3 regions of the Rhizobium sp. A37_96 genome follow, and region 2 is predicted to be linked to each of the others. Evidence: riboswitches for the same ligand, from Rfam matches in the RefSeq annotation. Region 2 holds a riboswitch; each other region holds the start of a gene.
What was found. Region 2 has a riboswitch for thiamine pyrophosphate ahead of thiC (phosphomethylpyrimidine synthase ThiC). Riboswitches for the same ligand answer to the same signal wherever they lie in the genome.

Region 1 (2,264 bases), on a different contig from region 2:
TGCTCGCTGGCCTTGCTTTCATGCTTCCCTATCGCAAGCCGGCCCGCCGCCCGAAGATCGATTACGCCGGCGCCATCGTCCTTGCCTTGACGACGACGAGCATCGTGCTTGCCGCCGACGGCACCGAGCTCTTCGGATCGCTGCTGTCGCCGCAATGCCTCGGCATCATCGCCTTCGGCGTGATCTGCGCCGTAACCTGGGTCTTCATCGAGCGCCGCGCGCCGGAACCGATCGTGCCGATGACGCTGTTCCGCAATCCGACATTCGGCCTGCTGCTGGTCATCTCGATCACCAGCGGCGCGGTTGCCATCGGCATGGTCAACTATTTCGCGCTCTTCCTGCAGACGACGACGGGCCTCTCGCCTTCGATGGCAGGGCTGCTGTTCATTCTGCTGACCGGAGGCCTCGTCTGCGGCTCGCTGTCCGCCGGCCGGCTGATCGCGGCAAAAGGGCGCTACAAGCCCTTCGCCGTCGCCAGCGCCGCCTGCAGCACCATCGCATTTGCCTCGCTCGCCTTCGTCCATGCGGGCACGCCCATCGTCTTCATCGGCGGCCTGATGCTCCTGCACGGCATCGGCATCGGCCTGGCACAGCAGGTTCCGGTCATCGGCGTGCAGAATGCGGCCTCGGCCCGCGACGTCGGCGCTGCGACCGGCGCCGTCACGCTGTCGCGCATGGGCGGCGCCTCCATCGCCATCTCCATCTATGGCGCCATCATCGCCGCCAAGCTCGGCAATGTCGGCGTCTCCATAGCCGGCGTCTCCGACATCGAGGAACTGACGCCGAAAATGATGGCCGCATTGCCGGAGGCGACCCGCGAAGCCGTCGCCAACGCCTATGCCAGCGCTTTCAGCCCGCTGTTCATGACGGCCGCGGGCATCTGCCTGCTCGGCCTTCTGACGGCGCTGACGCTGAAGAATGTGCAGCTTCCCGGCGCAACGAAGAAATTCGAAAGCCCGGCCGCCGCGCACGCCGCCGAGTAGCGCCCTCCCGCCTGCAATCGACAAGGGAATCATTTCCCTTGTCATCCCTTCATCACAAGGCTAAATCTGCCGACGCTCTAACGGGGTGCCTTATGTCCTACCGGACATCTGGCTGAGAGGCTTTGACCGGCCAACCCGCGGAACCTGATCCGGCTAACACCGGCGGAGGGATTAGACGCGTGACGAAATCATAGCGCCCTTTTCCCCTTCAAGACGAAACCAAAAAGGAGGCGCTGTCATGCAAGACCGTTCGCTATTGTCATTCTTCGCCGGCCTGGCCCTTGCCGCCGGAACGACCCTTTTCGCCATGCAGCCTGCTGCAGCGGCCGACAAGACCCTGACCATCTACACTTATGAGAGCTTCACTGCCGATTGGGGTCCGGGCGCCAAGGTCAAGGCCGCTTTCGAAAAGACCTGCGGCTGCACGGTCAATTATGTCAGCGTCACCGACGGCGTGGCGCTGCTCTCCCGCCTCAAGCTGGAGGGTGCGGGCACCAAGGCCGACGTCGTTCTCGGCCTCGACACCAATCTTGTCGACGAGGCCAAGGATACCGGCCTCTTCGATGTGAGCGGTGTCGACACGTCGGCCCTCAAGGTTCCCGGCGATTTCAAGGACGACGTCTTCGTGCCCTACGACTACGGCCATTTCGCCGTCATCTACGACAGCCAGACGGTCAAGAATCCGCCTAAGAGCATGAAGGATCTCGTCGAGGGCGATCCCTCGCAGAAAATCGTCATCGAGGATCCGCGCACCTCGACACCGGGACTCGGCCTGCTGCTCTGGGTCAAGTCGATCTATGGCGACAAGGCGGCAGATGCCTGGGCCAAGCTCAAGGGCCGTATCCTGACGGTAACCCCCGGCTGGTCGGAAGCCTACGACCTTTTCACCAAGGGCGAAGCGCCGATGGTGCTCTCCTACACGACGTCGCCGGCCTATCACATGATCGAGGACAAGACCGACCGCTACCAGGCCGCCGCCTTCTCGGAAGGACATTACATCCAGATCGAGGTCGCCGGCCTCATCAAGGCCTCGCCGAACAAGGAGCTCGCCCGCGATTTCCTGAAGTTCATGGTCTCTCCCGGCTTCCAGGACATCATCCCCACCAGCAACTGGATGATGCCGGTCTCGGCAACCTCCGAGCCACTGCCGGATGCCTTCAGCAAGCTCGTCGTGCCGACGAAGACTTTCCTGATGAGCCCCGCCGACGTCGACAAGAACCGCAAGGCCTGGATCGACGAATGGCTGACCGCCACCAGCGGCAACTGACGTCCTGACCATGC
Region 2 (2,264 bases):
GTCCATGTTCTCCTTGATCTTGTGCATCGGCACATGGCCGGGTCCTTCGATCATGACCTGGCAGTCTTTCGCCCAGGCGATCTTCGTCAGTTCGCCCAGTGTCTCGAGTTCGGCAAATTGCGCGGCGTCGTTCGCATCGGCGATCGACCCGGGGCGGAGACCGTCGCCGAGCGAGAAGGAAACGTCATAGGCGCGGCAGATATCGCAGATTTCCTCGAAATGCTCGTAGAGGAAGCTCTCGCGATGATGATGGAGACACCACTTGGCCATGATCGAGCCGCCGCGCGAGACGATGCCGGTGACGCGATTGACCGTCAGCGGGATGTAGTGCAGCCGGACGCCGGCATGGATGGTGAAATAATCGACGCCCTGTTCGGCCTGCTCGATCAGCGTGTCGCGGTAGACTTCCCAGGTGAGATCCTCGGCGATGCCGCTAACCTTCTCCAGCGCCTGATAAAGCGGCACGGTGCCGATCGGCAGTGGCGAATTGCGGATGATCCACTCGCGGATGTTATGAATGTTGCGGCCGGTCGATAGATCCATGACGGTATCGGCGCCCCAGCGTGCTGCCCAGACCATCTTCTCGACCTCCTCGGCCATGGAGGAAGTGACGGCGGAATTGCCGATATTGGCGTTGATCTTCACCAGGAAGTTACGGCCGATGATCATCGGCTCGCTTTCCGGATGATTGATGTTGGCCGGGATGATCGCGCGGCCGGCCGCGACCTCCTGACGCACGAATTCCGGGGTGACATGGTCGGGGATGTGAGCGCCAAAGCTCTCGCCGTCGCGGATCATGGTCTCGGCCTTCGCCTTGCGGCCGAGGTTCTCACGGATGGCGATGAATTCCATTTCCGGGGTGATGATGCCGGCGCGGGCATAGGCGAGCTGGGTCACGGCCTTGCCGTCTATGGCCCTCAGCGGCTGACGCTTGGCCGGAAAGTCCGGTGTCAGCCGCTCGCCGGTGACGAAGCCATTGTCCTCGGGGCGTACGTGGCGGCCCTCATAGATCTCGACGTCGCCGCGAGCGAGCACCCAGTCTCGGCGCAACTGCGGCAAGCCCTGCTCGATGCTGATATCCGCGCTTTCGACGGTGTAAGGGCCGGAGGAATCATAGACGATGACGGGCGGCTCGCCCGATGTGGGGTGAACGCTGATCTCGCGCATCGGTACGCGGATATCGGCATGGATGTCCCCGGGGGCGTAGATCTTCCGTGATGCCGGCATCGGGCCGGTGGTGACAGTCGGGGTGAGGTTCTTTGCGGCAATGGTCATGGTTTGAGGCTCCAAGTTGCGGTTGGAGACCCAGTCAATCAGCCGGAATGATGAAAAGACGCCGGCATGGAATCCACGCGGGAATCCGAAGCCTTCGAGCGCTCGCACCGTCCCTACGCCAGTATGAACTGGATCAGGTTCAACGGGTCACTGCGCCACAACAGGCAAAGCCTTATTGTCCAGCAGTATCTCAGCCCCTTGCCGGGACCCCCCTGGTGAATGACGGAAGGCTATGCTCTCCCGTCCGCTCCTGTCAACCCCGCAGCAAGCAGCGCAATTCCCCGGAGAATCGCGACTGCCATATATGCAAATGGCAACCTATGCGTGCTTTTGTAAAGCCGCGGCTTGACGCCGCCTCAGTAACGCGGCGCGGTATTGCCGACGAAGCGGTGAGGGCCGGTGTGGGATAGCTTGCTGGCGGTATCGAGCCAGATCTTGCCGCCCAGTGCACGCCAGCGACGGCAGAAGGCGAAATCTTCGCTGAGATAGAGGCCCGTCTCCTCCTCGATCATGCATTCAAACAGCGCGTATTGTGTGCCTGGCGATGGCTTCGTGCTCGGATAGGCATGAATGGCATTGTAGCGCAGCCCCGAGTAGGCCTCGGTCATCGCCTCGATGACCGCACGCTTGATGAGAAGCATACCAGTTCCGGCATAGACGGCACTGACAAAATCGCCGTCCCGTTCGGCGCTTTGGCCAACCAGAGGCGTGCCGACGTAATGAAGCGCGGCGGAAGCAAGCGAGGAGCCATCCTGAGAATTAGTGCGGGCGGCCGTGTTCCAATCGTAATCCTTGATCGGATACATCGCCGCGACGACATCCTTGTCGGCCGCCAGCAATCGCATCACCTGATCCGGTTCGAAGCTGATGTCGGCGTCGATAAACAGCATATGGGTGGCTGCGGTGTCGTTCAGAAAGGACGATACGAGCGTGTTGCGGCTGCGGGTAATCAAGGCGTCATTGCCAAGGAGAGCCAGCGTCAGCTGTAT
Region 3 (2,264 bases), on a different contig from region 2:
CAGGCTTTCTACAAGAACCGAACAGCAGATGGGAGGAGGAGTTCCGCTGTTCCAGCAGCGCCCCTGGGAGGAGGAGAAGGGCAGCTGCAAAGCGAAGAGATGCGGGAGGAGGTGCATCGCTTCGATAGACATAACATACCCGATTTTTGCTCACTGGATAGGCATTTATTTGCAGGGCAGTTATGCGTTATGCGAAAAGCGGCAGGCTTCACCTATCTTTCGCAACGCGAACAGGGCCACTGAAGCGCTAGGTCCGGACAAAGCAAAAGCGCCTGCTCGGAAGAACAGGCGCTGGCATAAAGCAGCTTTATAAGGAGCCGTTGCGGCCGTTAGCGAGCGATTGCTGCGCGGGCAACGTTGCGGATTTCGCCGCGATCGATACCCAGATCGTGCAGTTCGCGCGTGGACATACGGCCCAGTTCGGCGACCGTCTGACGATACTTGCGCCAGTTGTTGAAAGAGCGTGCTACGTTCATGATGATCCCCTTTCCTTGGGCTTTCGAAGCTGAGCTGCCGTCCTTGGCGCTCCGTTCGCTTCGATGAGTAATATATAGCTGAAGCCCTTCGCCTTTTGCAGAGCTAAGGTATCACTGCACCCATGCGCTTGTTGCATGGGTCGCCCGAAAAGCAAGCAGCACCTCTCCAGCGTCGTGGCATTTGCGATTTTCTGATGACAGCGCCGTCTTTGTCTGCGACAAGGGATGAGATGAGAGACAGGGGCGTCCGCTATCCGGCGGGCTGAGAAGTACCCTTTGAACCTGAACCAGATCATGCTGGCGGAGGAAGTCGCTCGGGACCTCGGGAAGCATAGCTCGTCGTCCCTTAGCGTCTCGCCCCGCCTGAAAGGGCGATATGCAAGACCAAATCAAAACAGGCAGGCTGCTTGACACCATGCGCGCCAACCCGCCGCTGGTGCAGTGCATTACCAATTTTGTCGCGATGAATGTCGCAGCCAATGTAATGCTTGCGGCCGGCGCGTCGCCGGCGATGGTGCATGCCGAAGAGGAAGCGGGCGAATTTGCCGCGATCTCCGGCGCGCTGACGATCAATATCGGCACGCTCTCGACCGGCTGGCTTGCCGGCATGCTGAAGGCCGCGCAGTCGGCCAATGCGGCAGGCAAGCCATGGGTCCTCGATCCGGTCGCTCACTATGCCACTGCGTTTCGCCGCAATGCCGTCGCCCGATTGCTCGAGCTGCGGCCGACGATCATTCGCGGCAACGCGTCGGAGATCATCGCCCTTGCCGGCGGCGCCAGCCGCGGCCAGGGCGTGGACAGCCGGGACCCGGTCGAGCAGGCGGAAGAGTCCGCCCGGCAGCTGGCCGAAAGGCACGGTTGCGTCGTCGCTGTCACCGGGATCACCGATTTCGTGACCGACGGGCAGAAGGCACGGCGCATTGCCGGTGGTTCGCCGTTCATGCCGCAGGTCACCGCGCTCGGTTGCTCCCTCACCTGCCTTGTCGGCGCCTTTGCCGCGACGGCGCCGGACGCGGCATTGGATGCGACCGTGGCGGCACTCGCCGTCTTCGCCGTCGCCGGAGAGCAGGCAGGAACGAGCGCGAATGGTCCTGGCTCCTTTTCCTGGCGCTTCCTCGATGCGCTGGCGAACCTCGACCAGGAAACGCTGGATCGCGAAGCAAGGATATCGGCAGCATGAAAGACTTCGATCTCTCGCTCTATCTTGTGCTCGATCCCATACTATGCGCCGATCTCGGCATGGTGGAGACGACGCGTGCCGCTATCGCTGGCGGCGCCACGATCGTACAGCTGCGCGACAAGCATGCTCCGACCGCAGCGATGATCGAAACGGGTCGTGCCCTCAAGCAGATCCTGCATGGAAGCAATGCGCGGCTGATCGTCAACGACAATGTCGAGGCTGCCATCGCCATCGGCGCCGATGGCCTGCATATCGGGCAGGAGGATATCAATGCCGCCGACGCCCGTCGCATGATCGGCCCGGAGATGATCCTCGGTCTCTCGGTGGAAACCGAGGCGCTCGCTTCCGCCATAGATGCAAGCATCGTCGATTATGCCGGGGTCGGTCCGGTTTTTGCCACGCCGACCAAGCCCGACCACAAGCAGCCGATCGGCCTTGATGGTCTTGCCCGTATCGTCGGGCTCTGCCCGGTTCCAACGGTCGCGATCGGCGGCCTCAAGGCGGAGCACGCGGCAAATGTTCTCACGGCCGGCGCCGATGGTCTTGCGGTCGTCTCAGCCATATGCGGCACGCCCGACCCGCAGGCAGCCACGGCCTTTATCGCCAAC

Region 1: linked by a shared signal. The riboswitch ahead of thiB (thiamine ABC transporter substrate binding subunit) and the one ahead of thiC (phosphomethylpyrimidine synthase ThiC) in region 2 are both predicted to bind thiamine pyrophosphate.
Region 3: linked by a shared signal. The riboswitch ahead of thiM (hydroxyethylthiazole kinase) and the one ahead of thiC (phosphomethylpyrimidine synthase ThiC) in region 2 are both predicted to bind thiamine pyrophosphate.

The regions. Positions count from the first base shown of each region.
Region 1 is NZ_JBNWDS010000004.1:381,716-383,979, forward strand. Features, by position in the region: gene ACQZ6J_RS15540 (MDR family MFS transporter) at 1-983, shown strand, start outside; TPP riboswitch at 1,055-1,171, shown strand; gene thiB (thiamine ABC transporter substrate binding subunit) at 1,222-2,250, shown strand; gene thiP (thiamine/thiamine pyrophosphate ABC transporter permease ThiP) at 2,261-2,264, shown strand, end outside.
Region 2 is NZ_JBNWDS010000008.1:81,127-83,390, reverse strand. Features, by position in the region: gene thiC (phosphomethylpyrimidine synthase ThiC) at 1-1,275, opposite strand, end outside; TPP riboswitch at 1,368-1,499, opposite strand; gene ACQZ6J_RS20430 (hypothetical protein) at 1,632-2,264, opposite strand, start outside.
Region 3 is NZ_JBNWDS010000003.1:253,355-255,618, reverse strand. Features, by position in the region: gene ACQZ6J_RS12930 (DUF1127 domain-containing protein) at 330-476, opposite strand; TPP riboswitch at 706-802, shown strand; gene thiM (hydroxyethylthiazole kinase) at 853-1,656, shown strand; gene thiE (thiamine phosphate synthase) at 1,653-2,264, shown strand, end outside.